DNA from 3 places in the Mesorhizobium sp. B2-8-9 genome. Region 3 is predicted to be linked to each of the others. Evidence: predicted binding sites of a transcription regulator. Region 3 holds the regulator's gene; each other region holds the start of a gene.
What was found. Region 3 encodes HrcA, which represses chaperone genes, less so after heat shock. Its sites were predicted from a motif close to GTTAGCACTCNCNNNNNGNGAGTGCTAAC; they were not measured.

Region 1 (6,904 bases), on a different contig from region 3:
TGCTCTCGGCCGTGTGGCCTTCGGCGCCGAGAATGGCGGTGAGCGCCATCGAAAAGCAGCCGGCATGGGCGGCCGCAATCAGCTCTTCCGGATTGGTGCCTGGGCCGTTCTCGAAGCGCGACGGGAAGGAATAGGCGCCTTCGAAAACGCCGCTGCCCAGCCGCAGCCGGCCGGATCCTTCCTTGAGCGTTCCTTGCCATTGGGCGGAGGCTTCGCGGATTGTCATGGCTGATCTCCTATCTGGTTTTGCGGAAAAGCGGCGATCACGCGCCGTCGATGACGACCTTGCCGAAGACGTCGCCCAGCTGGAAATGGCGGTAAGCCTCGCGCGCCTCGGCGAACGGGAAGACCTTGTCGATGATCGGTCTCAGCCGGTGCGTGGCGACCGCGGCAAGCATCGTCTCGAGCCCGTTGCGGCTGCCGACAAAGAGACGGGCGATGGTAACCAGGCTGCGCTGATAGACGGCGCCCGGAATCTCGACCGACTTGCCGTTGCGGTCCTGCACGGTGAGCAGCACGATGCGCCCTTGAAGCGTGCTGGCGATCAGCGATTGCGCAAAGGTCGCCGGGCCGCCGGTTTCGACGACCATGTCGATGCCGACGGTCGCCTCGCGCAGCTTCATGCCCCATTCCGGTGTCTCGGCTGCCGCGACGACGAGGTCGGCGCCGAGCGCCCGCAGCCTGTCGGTCTTCTCCGCCCGCGAGGTGACAGCGGCCACACGGCAGCCCATGAGCTTGGCGAACTGCAAGGCAAACAACGCAACACCACCTGAGCCAATGGTGAGAACCCATTGACCCGGCTTCGGAATCTCGGCGTGCGTCAGCGCGCTCCAGGCGGTCAGCCCGGCGCAGGTGAAGGTCGCAGCCTCCTGCCAGGAAAGATGGTCCGGCAGTCGCACCGCCCATTGCTCGTCAAGCAGCGCATATTCGCCCAGCACGCCGTCCAGTGTGCAGCCGAGCTGGTCGATCACGCCCGGATGGATGCGGCCGTCGATCCAGCGCGCGAAATAGCTGCCGGTGATGCGGTCGCCGACGGCAAAGCGAGTGACGCCGTCGCCGGCGGCCACGACTTCGCCGGCACCGTCGCTCAGCGGCACGATGCCCGCGCGGGGTGCCAAAGGATAGGTGCCGTTAAGGATCATCGTGTCCCGGCGGTTAAGCGAGGCGGCGCGCACTCGTACCAGGATCTGGTTTGCACCCGGCTTGAGCAGCGCTTCCTTGCGCATGACCAGTCCCTCGATGTCGCCGAATTCCTCGAGCCGGTATGTCCGCATTTTTGCCTCCGGTATATGTAGACCGATTTACATATTATGTAGACCGATTGTCATATTCAGGGCAAGTCCTATAATGCGCGCTCCTGACAAAGGTTGACATTTTGAGAGGTCGACGTGGCGACTGACACACGCACCCGCATGATCGAGGCGACGGCGCTGCTCATCCGCAAGCGCGGCTATCACGGCACGTCGCTGAACGACATTCTAAGCGCCAGCGCAGCACCGCGCGGCTCGCTCTATTTCCATTTCCCGGGCGGCAAGGACCAACTGGTCGTCGAGGTGACGCGCGCCAGTGTTGCCGACGTGACGGAGCGGCTGGGCGTCGCGCTGTTGGAGGAAAGCGATCCCGCCGTTGCCGTTCACCACATCTATCAGTCGGTGGCCCGCATGCTGGAGGAGAACGAATTCTCGCTCGGCTGTCCTGTCGCGCCGGTGGTGCTCGATGCGCCGAACGATGTGCCGGACCTGGTTGAAATCTGCCGCTCGGCCTTCGAGCAGTGGATCGGACTGCTGCGGCAGGCATTCGTCAGGGCAGGGGTGCCGGAGCGGCGCGCTCAGGCGCTGGCCCTGCTGGTCGAATCCTCGCTGGAAGGCCTGATGGTGATCGCCCGCGCCACCCGCGACCGTGCCCCGGTCCAGGCGGTTGCCGACGAGGTCGCTGCGCTGGTCGAGCAGGCGGTGCTGGCTGGCAAGGCGACACGGCAGGCGGAGAGTGCCGCCTGAGGACTCGGATTTGATCCATGCAAAACAAAAAGGGCGCCTTTCGGCGCCCTTTCCGTATCAGTGATGGGTCAGACTTCTTAGAAGTCCATGCCGCCCATGCCGCCCATGCCGCCGCCGCCCATGCCGCCAGGCATGCCGCCGCCAGCCGACTCCTTCTTCGGAGCTTCGGCGATCATGGCTTCGGTCGTGACGAGCAGGCCGGCGACCGAGGCCGCGTCCTGGAGAGCCGTGCGCACGACCTTGACCGGGTCGACGATGCCCATGGCGATCATGTCGCCATACTCGCCGGTCTGGGCGTTGTAGCCGAAGGTCGCGCCCTTGTTGTCGAGGATCTTGCCAGCGACGATCGAGGCTTCCGCACCGGCGTTGGCCGCGATCTGGCGGGCCGGAGCCTGCAGCGCGCGACGCACGATGTTGATGCCGGCGGCCTGGTCGGAGTTGGCGCCGGTGGCCTTGAGGTTGCCCGAAGCGCGCAGGAGCGCAACGCCGCCGCCGGCGACGATGCCTTCTTCCACGGCCGCGCGGGTCGCGTTCAGGGCGTCATCGACGCGGTCCTTCTTTTCCTTGACTTCCACTTCGGTCGCACCGCCGACGCGGATCACGGCAACGCCGCCGGCGAGCTTCGCCAGACGTTCCTGCAGCTTCTCCTTGTCGTAGTCCGAGGTGGTCTCCTCGATCTGCTGCTTGATCTGGGCGACGCGGCCCTGGATCTCGGCCTTCTTGCCGGCGCCATCGACGATGGTGGTGTTCTCCTTGGAGATCGACACCTTCTTGGCGCGGCCGAGCATGTTGAGGCCGACATTCTCAAGCTTGATGCCGAGGTCTTCCGAGATGACCTGGCCGCCGGTGAGGATGGCGATGTCTTCCAGCATGGCCTTGCGGCGATCGCCGAAGCCCGGCGCCTTGACGGCGGCGATCTTCAGGCCGCCGCGCAGCTTGTTGACGACCAGCGTGGCCAGAGCCTCGCCTTCGACGTCTTCCGAGATGATGAGCAGCGGCTTCGAGGTCTGGACGACGGCTTCCAGGACCGGCAGCATGGCCTGCAGGTTAGACAGCTTCTTCTCGTGCAGCAGGATGTAGGCGTCCTCGAGATCGGCGACCATCTTGTCAGCGTTGGTGACGAAGTAGGGCGACAGGTAGCCGCGGTCGAACTGCATGCCTTCGACGACTTCCAGCTCGGTCTCGGCGGTCTTGGCTTCCTCGACGGTGATGACGCCTTCGTTGCCGACCTTCTGCATCGCTTCCGCGATCATCTTGCCAACCGACTCGTCGCCATTGGCCGAGATCGTGCCGACCTGGGCGACTTCCTCGGAAGTCTTGATCTTCTTGGCGGCCTTGCCGAGCGCCGTGACGACTTCGGTGACGGCGAGGTCGATGCCGCGCTTCAGGTCCATCGGGTTCATGCCGGCGGCGACCGCCTTGTGGCCTTCCTGGACGATCGACTGCGCCAGAACCGTTGCGGTCGTGGTGCCGTCGCCGGCGATGTCGTTGGTCTTCGAAGCGACTTCGCGGACCATCTGGGCGCCCATGTTCTCGAACTTGTCCTCAAGCTCGATTTCCTTGGCGACGGTGACGCCGTCCTTGGTGATGCGCGGGGCGCCGAACGACTTGTCGATGACGACGTTGCGGCCCTTGGGGCCGAGGGTGACCTTCACCGCGTCGGCGAGGATGTTGACACCGCGCAGCATGCGCTCACGGGCATCGCGGGAGAATTTTACGTCTTTGGCAGCCATGTTTTAGCTCCTGGCAGGGGCTCAGGAAGAGCCCGAAGATGAAGATTCAGGTGAGGCCGATGATCAGCCGATGATGCCCATGATGTCGGATTCCTTCATGATCAGAAGGTCTTCGCCATTGAGCTTGACTTCAGTGCCCGACCACTTGCCGAACAGGATGCGGTCGCCGGCCTTGACGTCCAGCGGCACGAGCTTGCCGCTTTCGTCGCGGGCGCCGGAGCCGACGGCGATGATCTCGCCTTCCTGCGGCTTCTCCTTCGCCGTATCCGGGATGATGATCCCGCCGGCGGTCTTGGATTCGGATTCGACCCGGCGAACGACCACGCGGTCATGAAGCGGGCGGAACTTGGACTTTGCCATGTTTTCTTCCTCGAATGAGAACGGTGAGAACTGTTCCTCCATCCGGCGAGGCCGCCGGATATAAGTTAGCACTCACCAAAGGCGAGTGCTAACGTGGCGCTGAGATAGGCCGCTGGGTTGCCGGAGTCAAGGCGCGCGCAACGGGGCAGCGGCGCGAAATTTTTCTCCTGCGAAACGCCAGGCCGAAATGCACCGGCCATCGCGAGGCGCCGACGAGCAACCCGCCCGTTAGTCCAGGCGCCTCGGCGAACGCAGCACCAGCAGCGGGCAGCGTTCTGCGAGCCCGTATGTGCCGGTCGAGGCCAGCCGGACGTCATCGAAGAAGGTCTGGGCTTCCTTGATCAGCGCTGCCGCCGGGGCGAAGCTGTAGACGACGGACGAGTTCCGGTAGACGTCGATGGTCCCGATGGTCGGCAGCTCCCACCCGGTTCGAGCCGACAGCTCCTCGCGGTCGGGAAACATCCTGTCGAATTGTTCGAGGATGCCCCTCACCGGTATCGTGTAATCAGGCGCTCCGCCGATGGCGGTCATGGCCACGCGCCATTTGAGTTCATGGAATGTCGAGACGCCGCCGCTGAGTGCCAGGGCGCAGACTTCCTGCGGCTCGTCGCGGGTTTCGGGGGAAGCATAAAGCCTGATGGCGGCGCGCCCGTCGGGTTTGAGCGCACGCGCGATCGACGCGAGCAGTGAGCGTCTGAGGTCACCGGCGCCGATCACGGAGAGACATCCATCGCCGATCAGCGCTTCGATGCTCGCACCGGGAAACGGCAAGTCGAACCAGTCGCCCTGCACCGCCTTGCGCATATCGGTGTCGCCCGGCCAGATGCCGGCAATCATGTCGGGAGACTCGTCGACCGCCGTCATCGTGGCGCCGAGCCCGGCGAGCTCGGGCGTCACGCCGAGCATGACGACGTGCGATTGCGAAAGCTCGAGCTCACGTTCGTAGGCCTCGACCACCTGAGCCGGCGGCCGCAGCGGCGAGCCGAGCAACTGCCAGTGCTTGCGAATTGCATTCCAGTGCTCGGTCATGCAAACCCTGTATCGGTTAGGGCATTGTGTTCGTCGCATAATCGAAGGCGCATGATAAGCCAAGTGGGGCGCATGGCACGCATCGCCGTCATCACGCATGAACAAGACCGCTTCCAGACCCGGCGCGGGCTGCTGCTGCGCCGTGACAGCCCGTATATGCTCTTCGACCTGCTGGAGGAGCTGAAGCGCCGCGGCCATTCGGTGCGGGTCCTGCGCGGCACCTCGGCGAAGCCGGCCGCCGACATCGCGGTGCTGCATCTCGACGCGACCGTGACGCCGCCCGATTATGTCGACTATGCGCGCCGCTTTCCCTTCTGCCTCAATCTTGGGGCCGCCGACATCTCGAAACGCCGCGTCAGCGGCGCCGTGATTGGCCAAGGCGACGACTGGCAGGGACAGGTCATCGTCAAGAGCAGCCTCAACCATCGGGGAACGCCGGAACAGCAGCTGAACCGGCGCGCGCGGCGAGCCGGCAGGCCGGAGCCGTTTCCCGGCGTCCAAGCCTTCGAAAAATACGAGATCCATGCCTCGCTCGCCGATGTTCCGGCCGCGGTCTTCGAACGCCGGGATCTGGTCGTCGAGAAATTCATTCCTGAGCCGGAGCCGGACGGTTTTGGCGCCCGCTTCTGGCTGTTCTGCGGCGAGCGCGAGCGCTGCACCCGTCATGTCTCGCCGCAGAGCCTGGTCAAGGGCGACGACACCATCCGCCGCGAGGCGGTGCCCGTGCCGGACGAGCTGCGCGCGCTGCGGCGCCAGCTCGGCTTCGATTACGGCAAGTTCGACTTCGTCATGCATGAGGGCAGGGCGGTGCTGCTCGATGCCAACAAGACCCCTGGGCGTGCCAGGAACCTGTCGAGCTTCATCGCCGCCGGCAATGCCAATCTTGCCGACGGCTTCGAAGGACTGATCCGCCAGGTCAAGTGACCGATCGTCTAGATATTCATGCCCCCAGACACCTCGATGCGCTGGGCATTGACCCAGCGATTGTCGTCGGAGAGCAGCGAGGCGATCATCGGCCCGATATCGTCGGGGACGCCGACGCGGCCGAGCGCGGTGACGCCGGCCACCATGCGGTTGATCTCGGCATTGTCGCGCACATGGCCGCCATTGAAGTCCGTGGCGATCGCGCCGGGCGCCACGGTGTTGGCGGTGATGCCGCGCTGGCCGAGCTCCTTGGCGAGGTAGCGCGTGAACACCTCGATGCCGCCCTTCATCATCGCATAGGCCGACGATCCGGGAGCAGCAAAGCGGGCGAGCCCGCTCGAGATGTTGATGATGCGTCCGCCATCATTGATCAGCGGCAGCAGCGCCTGGGTGAGGAAGAACACGCCCTTCAGATGGGTGTTCATCAGCGTGTCGAATTCCTCTTCCGTCGTTTCGGCGATCATCTTGCGCAGGCCGGTGCCGGCATTGTTGACGAGATAGTCGAAGCGGTCGCGCTGCCAGGTGTCCTTGAGGGTCTTCTTCAACGCCGCAACGAAAGCCGGGAAGCTGGCGACGGCGCCGGCGTCGAGCTCAAGCGCCGCTGCTCGACCGCCGGCAGCCTCGATCTCGGCGATTGCGCTCTTCGCCTCGTCGGCGCGCGAGCGATAGGTGACGATGACGTCGACGCCCCTCCGGGCAAGGTGGATCGCGGTGTTGCGGCCGAGGCCGCGGCTGCCGCCGGTGATGAGAGCAATGGGACGAGTGGTCATGGCGAATCTCCTTCTTTTGGATGGAGATGCATATACTCGCCTGCCTGATCGATATAATCGGCCATGGATTGCCAACACTATTCAGTCTGTG
Region 2 (6,904 bases), on a different contig from region 3:
CATCGGCGAGCCGACTACCGCGCCACCAATGATCACGATATCATAGGCATTGCGCGAAGGGGCTGTGTAAGGAGGGATTGCCACGACTGCTCTCCGTTTTCGAGGTTGAAGACGGCGATCAGACCGTCCGGGGCCCGCGCCAGCAGGCTGACATCAGGATCCATCCGAAGAAGGCGCACGAAGGCGCGTGACGCTCCGTCGGTGGCCACGCGTGTCCAGCGTTCGACTTCCTAGCAGCAGTCTGGCCGTCTACTTATCTGGGGTGGCGGTGGATCACCCTGCCCTGGATCAGTTCGCGACCCGCCTTGCCCGTCTATCGTTCGCCGCTTAAGCAGGGACGGTACTTTCTTCCACAGATAGCCAGTGACATGACAGTGGCTCAGGAAGAGAAATTCAAGGCCGCTCAGCTCCCGTCATTCGCTTCGAGGATGGGGAGCAGGTCGTGCGTCACGCCAAATTGCACGATTTACGGGGTTGCCGCCCAAGAACCGTATCTGTCCTGTGGCGGAAGCTTTGGAACAAGGGAAGTTGGGATCAACACCGAGCGAATGCTTCAAAGCAACTCCGTTGGTGGTATGAAGCAGGCGGTGTCGGGCGCGAGGGTGTCCACCATGCGTCCAGGTGATCCTCAAATGAACCCTCTGCACCGCTCGAGGCGCCCTTCGGGAGTTCCAGGCGGCATTTCTGTTCAATAGCTGAGCCAAGTCTGCGGGCGTTGGAAGCTGTTAAACCTAGATCACCGGAGGCATGCTCCGCGCCACCCTGCTTGGTCGCGCCATGATCACGCAGAGGGACTTCCCATTCTATGCTTCGATCGGGAGGAGGATTGAACCTGAATGGATATCCGGCCGACCTTCGCGCTGGTCTAATCGCCGCGTAGAATCTTCGCCTCGAGCGCGGCCGCAACGAATGCCCGCCTTGCAGTTGGCGGATGAGCCTCACCACGCAACACGTGCAGACAGGCATCCATCGCTGCATTCCGCTTCTTGGTCTGAGAACGAAGATCCCGCATCAAAATAGTTGCCGCGTCATTCACCTCAAGCACGATGCGTTCAGAGCTGTTACGGTTGACCTGAACGACGACTGGTCTCTCAAATCTGCTTAAGCCCATCGCCACGCTCCCCTCCACCCGGCGACGACAGGCCGCACTGTTTTCCTCAACCGAAATCCGCCTGAATCACCGCAGCTAATTTTCGGTCCCAGGCGACCCCCTGCCTGGCCGTAAAGTCTCGAGAATGGTCGGTTCGCGCTGAATAAAATAGAGTGGGATAACCAAGCCGAATGCAGCGACACTATTGAGAAACAGGTATATGGTCATATAGCCCCCCGGCCATTTTCATAAACCATACAGCCATGCAAGTTCGCTAAAAGCAAGCGACCCCGGCGCGCGCACCTGCGTATACACGGCAATGTCATGTCGCCTCGTTCACAGCCGGGCGCGGCATGCTAGCCAGTGCCTACAGCACTCGTGATCTCGGACCGTGCCCATGCGTCGCGGACGCCCGATAACCACGGAAGTGCGGTGCGGCACATTGAGGCCGAGCCTGCACAACAGTCTCGCGGCAGCGCGAATGTAGATTGGCCGGGAGAATTCGCCAAAGTACCTCATGCTCCGTCATCAGCGGAACCTGAGCTCGAACAAAGGCAAGTCCGAACGGCCGCCCATCCTGCAGGATGTGGTGACGGCCAGTCACCACAACATGATCATCGACGAGTTGGGAATCGGCGCTATCCGCGCGACATTGGACCAGACGGCCCCGGGCTGACATCAGTCGATCCTCAAACGTGTCCCCGTACAGAATAAATCCGACAGCCGCCACTAGGGCATTTCGATCGGACACGCTGAGTGTTGCTGACGTCCCGCCGACGCAACTTTCCGAGCAATCGTAGATCCGAGCGATCGGCGAAGGACAACAAAAATCCTCCGCCCCCCACCGCGGCCGACCGGACGCGCTGCGGCATTGGGGAGCGGTTACATCTAGCGGCATCCCCGAGCGCGAGGTGTCGTTCTCAGTGAACAGTTACGATTTGAAAGCGCGCCGGCTCTAAATCAGGAGTTCGTGCGATTCTCACGAAGCTCAAGGGAATCGGCGCGCTAGGACGACAGGTAACGGGAAAGAGCTGGGACCTCAGAATGTCGGTTTCGTACAAAGCTGAGTTTGGTACGTTTCCCACTCTGACATACTTTTCGCGTCTTTTGTAATCACGCGGCGGGGGCTCGCCGTGCATCGATTCGCATTCCGCTGTCATTGTCGTACCAAGGGGCGTATTGTCACGAGATCGTCTGCACGTTTTTACGGGCGCGGACGGCAAGGAGATTGGAATGCTCTTGCCCCAAGTGGGATTGAGCCATGACCAATCCAGTGAATGCTTCCTACAAAAATGAATTGCTGCGACGGCTTAGCGCGGATGACCTCGCGCGTTTGGAGCCGCATTTTGAGCGACGTGCCCTTGATCTGAGAATGCCGTTGGAGACTGCCGGTTCAAGGATAGAGGCCGTTTACTTCCTTGAGGAAGGCATCGGCTCTGTTGTCGCGATGACTCCGGACGGCAAGGATGCCGAAGTTGGCCTCATTGGCTTAGAGGGAATGACTGGTCCCGCGCTGGTGATGGGTGCCGACTATGCCGCGCACGATTGTTACGTGCAATTGGCAGGCAATGCAGTGCGAATCGGAGTTCAGCCATTCAAGGCGGCTCTAGTGGACAGCCCTACGTTGCATCCCTTCCTTTTGCGCTATGTCCACTATCTCCACATTCAGGCTACGTATACGGCCCTAATGAACGCACGAGCGAGCCTTGAAGAGCGTCTGGCGCGATGGCTGTTGATGTGTGACGACCGGATGCACGACAAACGCATTACGATCACTCACGAGTTTTTGTCTGTTATGCTCGGCGTAAGGCGGCCGGGGGTCACCGTTGGGCTCCAAGTGCTCGAGGGCCGTGGCCTCATCCGTTCGCGACGAGGTGAAATCGTCATTCGAGACCGCCAAGGCCTCGTTGCCCAAGCAGCTGGTATCTATGGGCAACCAGAAGGCGAATATGTTCGGCTGATTGGGGAAATCGCCCGACGCTGACCATGGGGTCTGTGGGGTCCGCAAGCTCGGTCCTCGCTAGCAGCTAAGCAGAATCTTGCTTCGCGCGCGGTCAGATGGTGTAGAGATCCCTGGCTTGGACGAGCGGGCGACGGTTTTTGCAAATCCCAAGAATGGCTTGCATACAGGAGAGCAGCCCTCCATCATAGCCGGATTCGCAGTTCCATTTTTTGCCAGCGCACCTTGCGATTGGCAGCACGAATCGGGACGCCGCCCCCTAGGAGGGGGAGAAACCATGCCTTCCGTATCTACTGGACGGGCCAACTTATTGGACGCAGAAACGGGCGCCCGTTTCATTCACGCGCTACTCGATGAACTCTCTGGCGGGAAAGCGCCCACGCCCGACTTCGTCAAACAAAGCGCGGCGACAGTGCTTGCCAACGAAATGAATGTGGCGAGCCGGCCGGCATAGTCGTACTGAATGAGTGCACGGCGATCTATGCAGGAGGCAAGTCCGGCCAGATTTCGGAGCTGTATGTTCGACCCGAGATGCGCTCCAATGATTGCCCCTTGTCTGCTCGAGGTCGCTGTGCGGGAAAGCCGCGCTCGTGGTTGGAAGCGACTTGAGGTTGGAGCACCCGCGCAACCAAAATGGAAACGCACGTCGATTTCTACTCGGACGGGTTCGAGGAAGTCGGCCCTCGGCCCCGCAGGACTATTTAGACAATCTGTCCCCAACCTATGCCAAGCTACACAGGTGTAATGCAGGGTCACTTCGCCAGCAACGGTTATTCTCGCTTCGACGAACTTCAAAGCCGGCATGTGGCAGATCAAGTTCGGCTGCGAGCATCTTCACCCTTGGAGGAGGCGCGCTGCCTCGCGTACGGATGTCACTCGCGACCCACTCCCAGACCTGTTCCTGGCGCCCCTGATTGGTTGGAGTTTAGAGGCGCCCCTGATTGGTTGGAGTTTAGAAAAGTCAGCCACCGTCTGGTCTGACCGACGGAGCCGATCCTACCGGGGCGGCTCTGGTGTGGATCAAACGCGCCATAGTCCATTGTGAGACGGGGGGTGCCGCGGCGGATTGAGCGCACCTGATGAGCTTGGCAGCAACAAAACCACTTGCCGACTACCAGCACTCCGAGTGGGTTTGTTCCCGAATGAACTTCCTCGCGAGGCGCACCCGTGTGCAGGTGCGGTGATGCGGCGACAGCCGTAGCGGGCTGGCCGACAAAATGTAAGTAAGCGGCAGCAACCCCTGCGTCCTGGGTTTGAGCAAACCACAAGCGAGATACGGCCTTCAATCCGAATGCCTCCTGGCACAAGAAGTTCGCAAGTCTCGCTGCCTGATCAGCACTCCCCGCAGCGCGCAGGCGTTGCAACGGATCTTCAAAGAAATTCACAGGCTCTTAGCACTCCAAAGCCGCTGGGAATGGTAGGCGAACATAAATTGTCGAAACGCGCTGCCGAGAATGCCAAATGACGAAGTCAGCAGGAGTGTTCAAAGTGGTCGCCTTGCCTGAGAGCTTTGGATCAAGATTTTGCTCATGCGCCTGCCCTTTCGTCTTGACTATCTCCGGCTTACCCCTTAATCCTCCCGTTGTTAGCACTCGCTCGCGGTGAGTGCTAACAACGGTCCGGCAAAGCCGGGCTTTGCAGTTTGTCCGGCGTGGCCGGACGGTGTTTCTCACCGCTCTCACCGAGGAAGAAAAAATGGCAAAGTCGAAGTTCCGCCCGCTTCATGACCGCGTGGTCGTTCGGCGGGTCGAATCCGAATCCAAGACCGCGGGCGGGATCATCATCCCGGATACGGCAAAGGAAAAGCCGCAGGAAGGCGAGATCATCGCTGTCGGCTCCGGTGCTCGTGACGAAACCGGCAAGCTGGTCCCGCTGGACGTCAAGGCTGGCGACCGCATCCTGTTCGGCAAGTGGTCGGGCACCGAAGTCAAGCTCAATGGCGAAGACCTTCTGATCATGAAGGAATCCGACGTGATGGGCATCATCGGCTGACCGCCGTCGCCTTTCATCACATCCAATCTGAATTTAGGCCGAATTGCCCAGGAGCAAAAAAATGGCTGTGAAGCTCGTCAAATTCTCCCGTGATGCCCGCGAACGCATGCTGCGCGGCGTCAACATCCTCGCCGACGCGGTGAAGGTCACGCTCGGCCCGAAGGGCCGCAACGTCGTCATCGACAAGTCGTTCGGCGCCCCGCGCATCACCAAGGACGGCGTCACCGTCGCCAAGGAAATCGAGCTTGAAGACAAGTTCGAGAACATGGGCGCGCAGATGGTCCGCGAAGTCGCTTCGAAGACCAACGACATCGCCGGCGACGGCACCACGACCGCGACGGTTCTGGCGCAGTCGATCGTCCAGGAAGGCCACAAGGCCGTTGCCGCCGGCATGAACCCGATGGACCTGAAGCGCGGCATCGATCTGGCTGTGACCGAAGTCGTCGCGACGCTGATCAAGAACGCCAAGAAGATCAAGACCTCCGAGGAAGTTGCTCAGGTCGGCACGATCGCCGGTAATGGCGACGAGTCGGTCGGCAAGATGATCGCGGAAGCGATGCAGAAGGTCGGCAACGAAGGCGTCATCACGGTTGAAGAAGCCAAGACCGCCGAGACCGAACTCGAAGTCGTCGAAGGCATGCAGTTCGACCGCGGCTATCTCTCGCCCTACTTCGTCACCAACGCCGACAAGATGGTTGCCGAGCTCGAGGACGTCTACATCCTGCTCCACGAGAAGAAGCTCTCCAACCTGCAGGCCATGCTGCCGGTTCTCGAAGCCGTCGTGCAGACCTCCAAGCCGCTGCTCATCATCTCGGAAGACGTCGAAGGCGAGGCCCTGGCCACGCTGGTCGTCAACAAGCTGCGTGGCGGCCTGAAGATCGCTGCCGTCAAGGCGCCGGGCTTTGGTGATCGCCGCAAGGCCATGCTGGAAGACATCGCCATCCTCACCGGTGGCCAGGTCATCTCGGAAGACCTCGGCATCAAGCTCGAGAACGTCGGCCTCAACATGCTCGGCCGCGCCAAGAAGGTGTCGATCTCCAAGGAGAACACCACCATCGTCGACGGCGCCGGCAAGAAGGCCGAGATCCAGGGCCGCGTTGCCCAGATCAAGCAGCAGATCGAAGAGACCACTTCGGACTACGACAAGGAGAAGCTGCAGGAACGTCTGGCGAAGCTCGCCGGCGGCGTTGCGGTGATCCGCGTCGGCGGTGCGACGGAAGTCGAAGTCAAGGAAAAGAAGGACCGCGTCGATGACGCCCTCAACGCGACCCGCGCGGCCGTCGAAGAAGGCATCGTTGCTGGTGGTGGCGTCGCGCTGCTGCGCGCTTCGCTGAGCATCAACGCTGTCGGCGTCAACTCCGACCAGGCCGCCGGCATCAACATCGTTCGTCGCGCGCTGCAGGCTCCGGCCCGCCAGATCGCGGCCAACGCCGGTGCGGAAGCCTCGATCGTTGCCGGCAAGATCCTTGAGAACAAGGGCGCGACCTTCGGCTACAACGCCCAGACGGGCGAATATGGCGACATGATCGCCATGGGTATCGTCGATCCGGTCAAGGTTGTCCGTACGGCTCTTCAGGACGCGGCCTCGGTCGCCGGCCTGCTGGTCACCACCGAAGCCATGATCGCGGAGGCTCCCAAGAAGGAGTCGGCTGGCGGCGGCATGCCTGGCGGCATGGGCGGCGGCGGCATGGGCGGCATGGGCGGCATGGGCGGCATGGATTTCTAATCCACGCTACCTGCGCAATACGGAAAGGGCGGCAGCGATGCCGCCCTTTTTTTGCACAACTTCGCGGAACCACAGCTACATCGTCGTACTGGCCGCTTGATACCGCCTATTACCTCATGTCCATTTCCAGCACCCA
Region 3 (6,904 bases):
CTGGGTTTTTATCAATTCCCTCGCACTGGAATTCGTTACGCCAGCGCGACTGGCACGGGCATTTGGCCGGTCGCCCGGCGGGCGCCTTGGAGATTGGCTGGAGCGTCCCAACCTCGTCATCCACGGGCGGAGCAAGGAGCGAAGCGACGCGCGCAGACCCGAGGATCCATTCCGTGACCTCCGAGCGCCACAACTGTGCAGAATTCTGCGCCGCTGCACTCTTTGATCAGGGTCACGGAATGGATTCCAGGGTCTCCGCGACGCCGCTTCGCGGCTGCTCCGCCCTGGAATGACGAGGTTGGGGGAGCTACCCACCATACGTAATACGCCAGATCGTCCCGTTGCCGTCCTCGGTCAGGATCAGCGCGCCGTCGCTGGCCACGGCGACGCCGACCGGCCGGCCCCAGACCGCGTCGTCGGATATGACGAAGCCGGTGGCGAAGTCCTCGTATTCGCCGGTCGGCTTGCCGTCCTTGAACCTCAGCCGCACCACCTTGTAGCCGGTGCGGACATTGCGGTTCCACGAGCCGTGCAGCGTGACGAAGGCGTCGCCCTTAAAATCGGCCGGGAAGTTGGCGCCATCATAGAAGGCGATGTTGAGCGGCGCCGAATGCGCCTGTATCAGCACGTCCGGAACCGTGACCTTGCCGGCGAGATCGGGGCGGGCGCCCTCGTGGCGCGGGTCCTCATTGTCGCCGATATAATACCAGGGCCAGCCATAGAAGGCGCCTTCCTTCACCGCGGTGGCATATTCGAAGGGGGTGTTGTCGCCAAGCTCGTCGCGCTCGTTGACGACGCACCAGAGCGCGCCCGTCGCCGGCTGCATGGTCATGCCGGAACAGTTGCGCAGGCCGGTGGCGACGGTTCTGCGGTTGTTGCCGTCGGGGTCGAAGGCCAGCACATCGGCGCGGCCCTGTTCCGGACCCCAGGCCTCGCCCAGCGGCTGCGATTTCGTCCACGCCTCGACACCGCCCTTCGGCTTCGCGCCCATGTCCTCGGCGATGTTGGAGCCGGAGCCGACCGACAGATAGAGCGTCTTGCCGTCGGGCGAGAAGGCGATGTCGCGCGTCCAGTGGTGGCTGGCGGGGACTTTGGCGACGATGGTTTCCGGCTTGCCCGACGCTTCGAGGTCACCCTCGCGATAGGGGAAGCGGACGACGCTGTTGCTGTTGGCGACATAGACCCATTGCGGCTTGTCGCCCGGCGGGTAGAAGGCGATGCCGTAGGGCCGGGTCAGGCCCTTGGCGAAGATCGACTCCTGTGCAGGCTTGGCGCTGCCTTCCGCCAGGCGATAGACGCGCACCTGGTTCGCCCGGCTGTCGGCAACGAAGAGGTCGCCGTTCGGCGCCACCCGCACGACGCGAGGACTGTCGATGCCGGATGCGATCAGTTCGGCGGAAAAGCCAGGCGGAAGCTTTGGCTTCGCATCCTCGGGGCGCTCGGTGACGCCGCCGCCGTTCGAAGCGGACTCCGTCATGTCGGGTTTCGGCAAATCCTCAGGTTTCAGCAGCCGGCGCACGCCCGGACGGTCGGCTTTCCAGTCGCCGAAAGCTTTTTCGCCGCTGAGCAAGGGCTGACCGGCCTGCTGCGCAAAGGCAGCCGTGGCAAAAACCAGCGCGAGGCCCGCAAGGCCGGCGATCCGCATCATGCTGTCCTCCGTCTCTGCCTATGTCCTGCCCTCGGGTGCCTCAGTCGATAAGGCCCCGGAGACAGAACATATTGGGCTAACGATCGAAAAGAGAAGCTCGCGCACGTGACTTGCCGGCCTCAGGCCTCTTCGGCATCCAGGTCGTCGTCGAGGCGCTTTTCCAACTCGACGAGATCAGCCGGCAGGGGCAGGCCCATGGCGCGCATCTCCCTCAATTTCTCGCGCAGCTGCTCCTGGATCTCGTGCTCGTCCTCGGGCTGGTTCACCATTTCCTCGAGCAGCAGGCTGATCTGGGCCTTGAGCGATTCCAGCGCCATGTTCTTCTCCTTTGCACCCTCAGCTGTGTCGAGGTTCAGGTCAGGCCGGCCTCACCTGAATATCGATACACCTAACGAAGCATGCGGGAAATCAGTTGTGCAGTGTAATCGACCATCGGCACGATGCGGGCGTAGTTCAGGCGGGTCGGCCCGATGACGCCAAGCGCGCCGACGACGCGGGCGTCCTTGTCGCGATAGGGGGCGACGACCAGCGAGGAGCCGGACAGCGAAAACAGCTTGTTCTCCGAGCCGATGAAGATGCGCACGCCCGGCCCCTCTTCGGCGAGATCGAGCAGCTGCAGCAGTCCGTCCTGGGTTTCCAAATCCTCGAACAGATGGCGAAGCAATTCGATGTCCGCTTGGGCGGTGACGTTTTCCAGGAGATTGGCGCGGCCGCGCACGATAAGGCGCGCCGGCAGGCCGCTTTCGGCGCCGGCCCAGACCGCGAGGCCTTTCTCGACCAGATCCTGCGACAGCGTGTCGAGGGCCGCCCTGGTCTCGTCCTTGATGCGGGCGATTTCCGCCCGCGCCTCGGCCAGCGTCCGGCCACGGATATGCGCATTGAGGAAATTGGACGCTTCGTGCAGCTGCGACACGGTGGTGCCGGCCGGCAGGTCGACGACGCGGTTCTCGACATCACCGTTCTGCGACACCAGCACGGCGAGCGCCTTTGCGGGCTCGAGCTGGATGAATTCGATGTGCTTCAGCGCCACCTCGTGCTTGGAGGCGAGCACGAGGCCGGCGCCGCGCGACATGCCCGACAGCATCTGGCTGGCCTCGGTCAGCATATGCTCCAGCGTCGCGCCCGAGCCGGAGGCGCGCACCTGCGCCTCGATGGTGCGGCGCTCGTCGTCGGAAAGGTCGCCCAGCTCCATGAAGGCGTCGACGAAAAAGCGCAGGCCGGTCTGGGTCGGCAGCCGCCCGGCGGAAACATGCGGCGCGTAGATCAGCCCCAGATGCTCGAGGTCGCTCATCACGTTGCGGATGGTGGCGGGCGACAGCGAGGAGGGCAGGATGCGCGACAGGCTGCGCGAGCCAACCGGCTCGCCGTCGCGCAGATAGGAATCGACAATCCGCCGGAAGATATCGCGCGAGCGCATGTCGAGTGACTGAAGTACCGGCGACTGCGACGTCGGATCGACTGGTTTGTTCATTCCGGCGAGAAACCTCCTTCCGAAAGATATAGACTTAAGCTACGGCGGCGCAACCCGGTGCCGCGCTCGCGGTCACACGGTGCCGCGTTTGCAGTCGCGCGGCCCGTTTTCCTGCGCGGCGTCCTTTTCCTTTGCGACTTGCCCCGCATGCGTCTACAAGCCGGCCACGATTCCGGAAACGACAAGAAAGAAGGCCGAATGCGCCCCTCCAAACGCCAAGCCGACGAAATGCGCGCCATCTCCTTCGAGCGCGGCGTCTCCAAGCACGCCGAAGGCTCGTGCCTGGTGAAGTTCGGCGACACGCATGTCCTGTGCACGGCCAGCCTGGAGGAAAAGGTGCCGGCCTGGATGCGCAATTCCGGCAAGGGCTGGGTGACGGCCGAATACGGCATGCTGCCGCGCTCGACCGGCGAGCGCATGCGGCGCGAAGCCTCCGCCGGCAAGCAGGGCGGCCGCACGCTGGAGATCCAGCGGCTGATCGGCCGCTCGCTGCGTGCCGTGGTCGACCTGCAGGCGCTGGGCGAGCAGCAGATCACCGTCGACTGCGACGTCATCCAGGCCGATGGCGGCACCCGCACGGCCTCGATCACCGGCGGCTGGGTGGCGCTCTACGATTGCCTGCGCTGGATGGAAGCGCGCCAGATGGTGAGCGTCGCCAAGGTGCTGAAGGACCATGTCGCGGCAATTTCCTGCGGCATCCATGACGGCCAGCCGGTCATCGATCTTGATTACCTGGAGGATTCCTCGGCCGGCACCGACGCCAATTTCGTCATGACCGGCAAGGGCGGCATCGTCGAGATCCAGGGCACGGCCGAGGGCGAGCCTTTCTCCGAGGAGCAGTTCGCGGCGCTGATGGGCTTGGCGAAGAAGGGCATTTCGCGGCTGGTGAGCCTGCAGCAGATGGCGGTGGCGTAGGTTTCCGAATGCCGAGCCTAGGCCCCCCTCTCTGGCCTGCCGGCCATCTCCCCCTCAAGGGGGGAGATTGGGTGTCACGACGGCTTTCGCCAATCGCCAGCGTTGCAAGAATGGCGCCTTCGCCGAAGCTGCCAATCTTCCCCTTTGAGGGGGAGATGCCCGGCAGGGCAGAGAGGGGGGCCTCGTGATACCCTCCGCAATCCTCGAATCCGCCCTCTACGTCACAGACCTACACGCCGCCGAAGCCTTCTACCGCAACGTCATCGGCCTCGAAGCCTTGGGCAAGGTCGAAGGGCGCCACGTTTTCTTCCGCTGCGGCGACGGCGTATTGCTTCTCTTCAACGCCGAGGCAACGAAAATCCCGCCGGCGCCGGACGCTCGGCTGAAGGTGCCGCCGCATGGCACGGCCGGCGAAGGGCACCTCTGCTTTGCGGCAACCGCCGATGAAATCGCCGCATGGCGCAGGCATCTCGCCGCCAACAACATCGCCATCGAAAGCGATTTCGAATGGCCGCAGGGCGGGCACTCGATCTATATCCGCGACCCGTCCGGCAATTCGATCGAGTTCGCCGAGCCAAGGATCTGGGGTTTCTGATGCACTCGCAACCTTTTCATTCCCTTGGGGAAAAAAAGATCGTCGTCGCCAGCCACAATGAAGGCAAGCTGCGCGAATTCGCCGACCTGATGGCGCCGTTCGGATTCGAGGCGAAATCGGCCAAGGAATACGGCCTGCCCGAACCGGACGAGACCGGCACCACCTTCGAGGAGAACGCCTATATCAAGGCGTATGCCGCCGCCAAGGCGACCGGCCTGCCGGCGCTGTCGGACGATTCCGGGCTCTGCGTCGACGCGCTCGACGGCGCGCCCGGTGTCTATACCGCCAACTGGGCCGAGACGCCGGACGGCAGCAGGGATTTCGGCATGGCCATGCAGCGCACCGAGGTGGCGCTGCAGGAGGTTGGCGCTACGGAGCCCGCGCAGCGCACCGGCCGCTTCGTCGCCGTAATCTGCCTGGCATTTCCCGACGGCGAGGCCGAATATTATCGCGGCGAGGCCGAAGGCACGCTGGTGTGGCCGCCGCGCGGCACGCTCGGCTTCGGCTACGATCCGGTGTTCCTGCCCAACGGTTTCGACAAGACTTTTGGCGAGATGAGCGCGCAAGAAAAGCATGGCTGGAGGCCCGGCCAGGCGACGGCGCTTTCGCACCGCGCCCGCGCCTTTCAGAAATTCGCCGAAGTGCGATTGAATTTGGCCAGATTGGATTTGGCGCGATCAGGACCCGCATGAGCGCAGTGCCCCTACCGCTCGACCGCAGCCCCGGCTTCGGCGTTTATATCCACTGGCCGTTCTGCGCAGCCAAGTGCCCTTACTGCGACTTCAACAGCCATGTCCGCCACCAGCCGGTCGACCAGGAGCGTTTTGCCCGCGCCTTCGAGACGGAGCTCGCAACCATGCGGGCCCGCACCGGGCCACGCGAGGTGACCAGCATCTTTCTCGGCGGCGGCACGCCGTCGCTGATGAAGCCGGAAACGGTGGCCGCCGTCCTGGAGGCCGTGGCAAGGAACTGGACGGTGCCGGCCGGCATCGAGGTGACGCTGGAAGCCAACCCGTCCTCGGTCGAAGCCGAGCGTTTCCGCGGCTACCGCGCCGCCGGCGTCAACCGCGTCTCGCTCGGCGTGCAGGCGCTCAACGACAAGGATCTGCGCTTCCTCGGCCGGCTGCACAATGTCGAGGAGGCGCTGCACGCCATTGGCCTCGCGCGCGACATTTTCCCCCGCCTCTCCTTCGACCTGATCTATGCGCGACCCGGCCAGACGCCGGAGGCGTGGGGGGCGGAGCTGGAGCAGGCGATCGGCTATGCCGTCGACCACCTGTCGCTCTATCAGTTGACCATCGAGGAGGGCACGCCCTTCCACGCGCTTTACGCGGCACGCAAATTCACGCTGCCCGACAATGATCATGCCGCCGACCTCTACGCGCTGACGCAGGAGGCAACGGCGGCGCATGGCCTGCCCGCTTATGAGATTTCCAACCACGCGCGGCCGGGCGCGGAAAGCCGGCACAATCTGACCTATTGGCGCTACGGCGAATATGTCGGCGTCGGTCCGGGCGCCCATGGTCGCTTCGTCGAGAACGGCCGCCGCACGGTGACCATCGCGGAAAGAATGCCGGAGACCTGGGCCAATCTGGTCGAGGCCAAAGGCCACGGCGTTACCGGCGGCGAGATCCTGACGCGTTCCGAAGAGGCGGACGAGTTCCTGCTGATGGGACTGCGGCTGGCCGAAGGCATCGACCTGCAGCGCTACGAGGCGCTCTCGGGTCGCGGCCTTTCAAGCGCGCGGCTCTCGGTGCTGCAGGAAGAAGGCCTGGTGGCGCCTGTCGGCAACGCAAGGCTCCGCGCCACGACGGCGGGGATGATCGTGCTGGATGCGGTGGTGGCGGATTTGGCCAGGTAACCCTTTGAAGAACGTCCTCTTCGTCTGCAGCCAGAACCGGCTGCGCAGCCCAACCGCCGAGCAGGTGTTTTCCAAGCGCCGAGACATCGAGGTCGAATCGGCAGGCACCAATCACGATGCCGACAATCCGCTGACGCATGAGCTGGTCGCCTGGGCCGACATCATTTTCGTCATGGAAAAGGCGCACCGCGCCAAGCTGCAGAAGAAGTTCCGGTCGAGCCTGAAGGGCGCCAGGGTCATCTGCCTGGGCATCCCGGACGACTACGACTTCATGGACCCGGAGCTGGTGCGGCTGTTGGAGGCGAGGGTCGGCAGATACCTTTGAAAGAGGCGAATGCCTCTCGCGTTCGTCATTCTCGGGCATGACCCGAGAATCCATGCCGTGACCTGTGCAAAAGGCGCGGCGGTGCAGAA

Region 1: groES (co-chaperone GroES) is a predicted target of HrcA. The motif match lies at 4,155-4,183, and genes of this name have one in related genera.
Region 2: groES (co-chaperone GroES) is a predicted target of HrcA. The motif match lies at 4,635-4,663, and genes of this name have one in related genera.

The regions. Positions count from the first base shown of each region.
Region 1 covers NZ_VFTQ01000005.1:146,072-152,975, forward strand. The annotation lists gene FJ423_RS08605 (OsmC family protein) at 1-226, opposite strand, end outside; gene FJ423_RS08610 (NAD(P)-dependent alcohol dehydrogenase) at 264-1,274, opposite strand; gene FJ423_RS08615 (TetR/AcrR family transcriptional regulator) at 1,389-1,997, shown strand; gene groL (chaperonin GroEL) at 2,075-3,730, opposite strand; gene groES (co-chaperone GroES) at 3,794-4,090, opposite strand; gene FJ423_RS08630 (class I SAM-dependent methyltransferase) at 4,319-5,119, opposite strand; gene FJ423_RS08635 (hypothetical protein) at 5,192-6,043, shown strand; gene FJ423_RS08640 (SDR family oxidoreductase) at 6,052-6,813, opposite strand.
Region 2 covers NZ_VFTQ01000001.1:112,644-119,547, forward strand. The annotation lists gene FJ423_RS00510 (DUF982 domain-containing protein) at 866-1,111, opposite strand; gene FJ423_RS00515 (Crp/Fnr family transcriptional regulator) at 2,352-3,074, shown strand; gene groES (co-chaperone GroES) at 4,746-5,042, shown strand; gene groL (chaperonin GroEL) at 5,104-6,768, shown strand.
Region 3 covers NZ_VFTQ01000042.1:107-7,010, reverse strand. The annotation lists gene FJ423_RS30670 (sorbosone dehydrogenase family protein) at 308-1,648, opposite strand; gene FJ423_RS30665 (hypothetical protein) at 1,768-1,965, opposite strand; gene hrcA (heat-inducible transcriptional repressor HrcA) at 2,037-3,119, opposite strand; gene rph (ribonuclease PH) at 3,318-4,034, shown strand; gene FJ423_RS30645 (VOC family protein) at 4,219-4,629, shown strand; gene rdgB (RdgB/HAM1 family non-canonical purine NTP pyrophosphatase) at 4,629-5,321, shown strand; gene hemW (radical SAM family heme chaperone HemW) at 5,318-6,490, shown strand; gene FJ423_RS30630 (low molecular weight protein tyrosine phosphatase family protein) at 6,495-6,815, shown strand.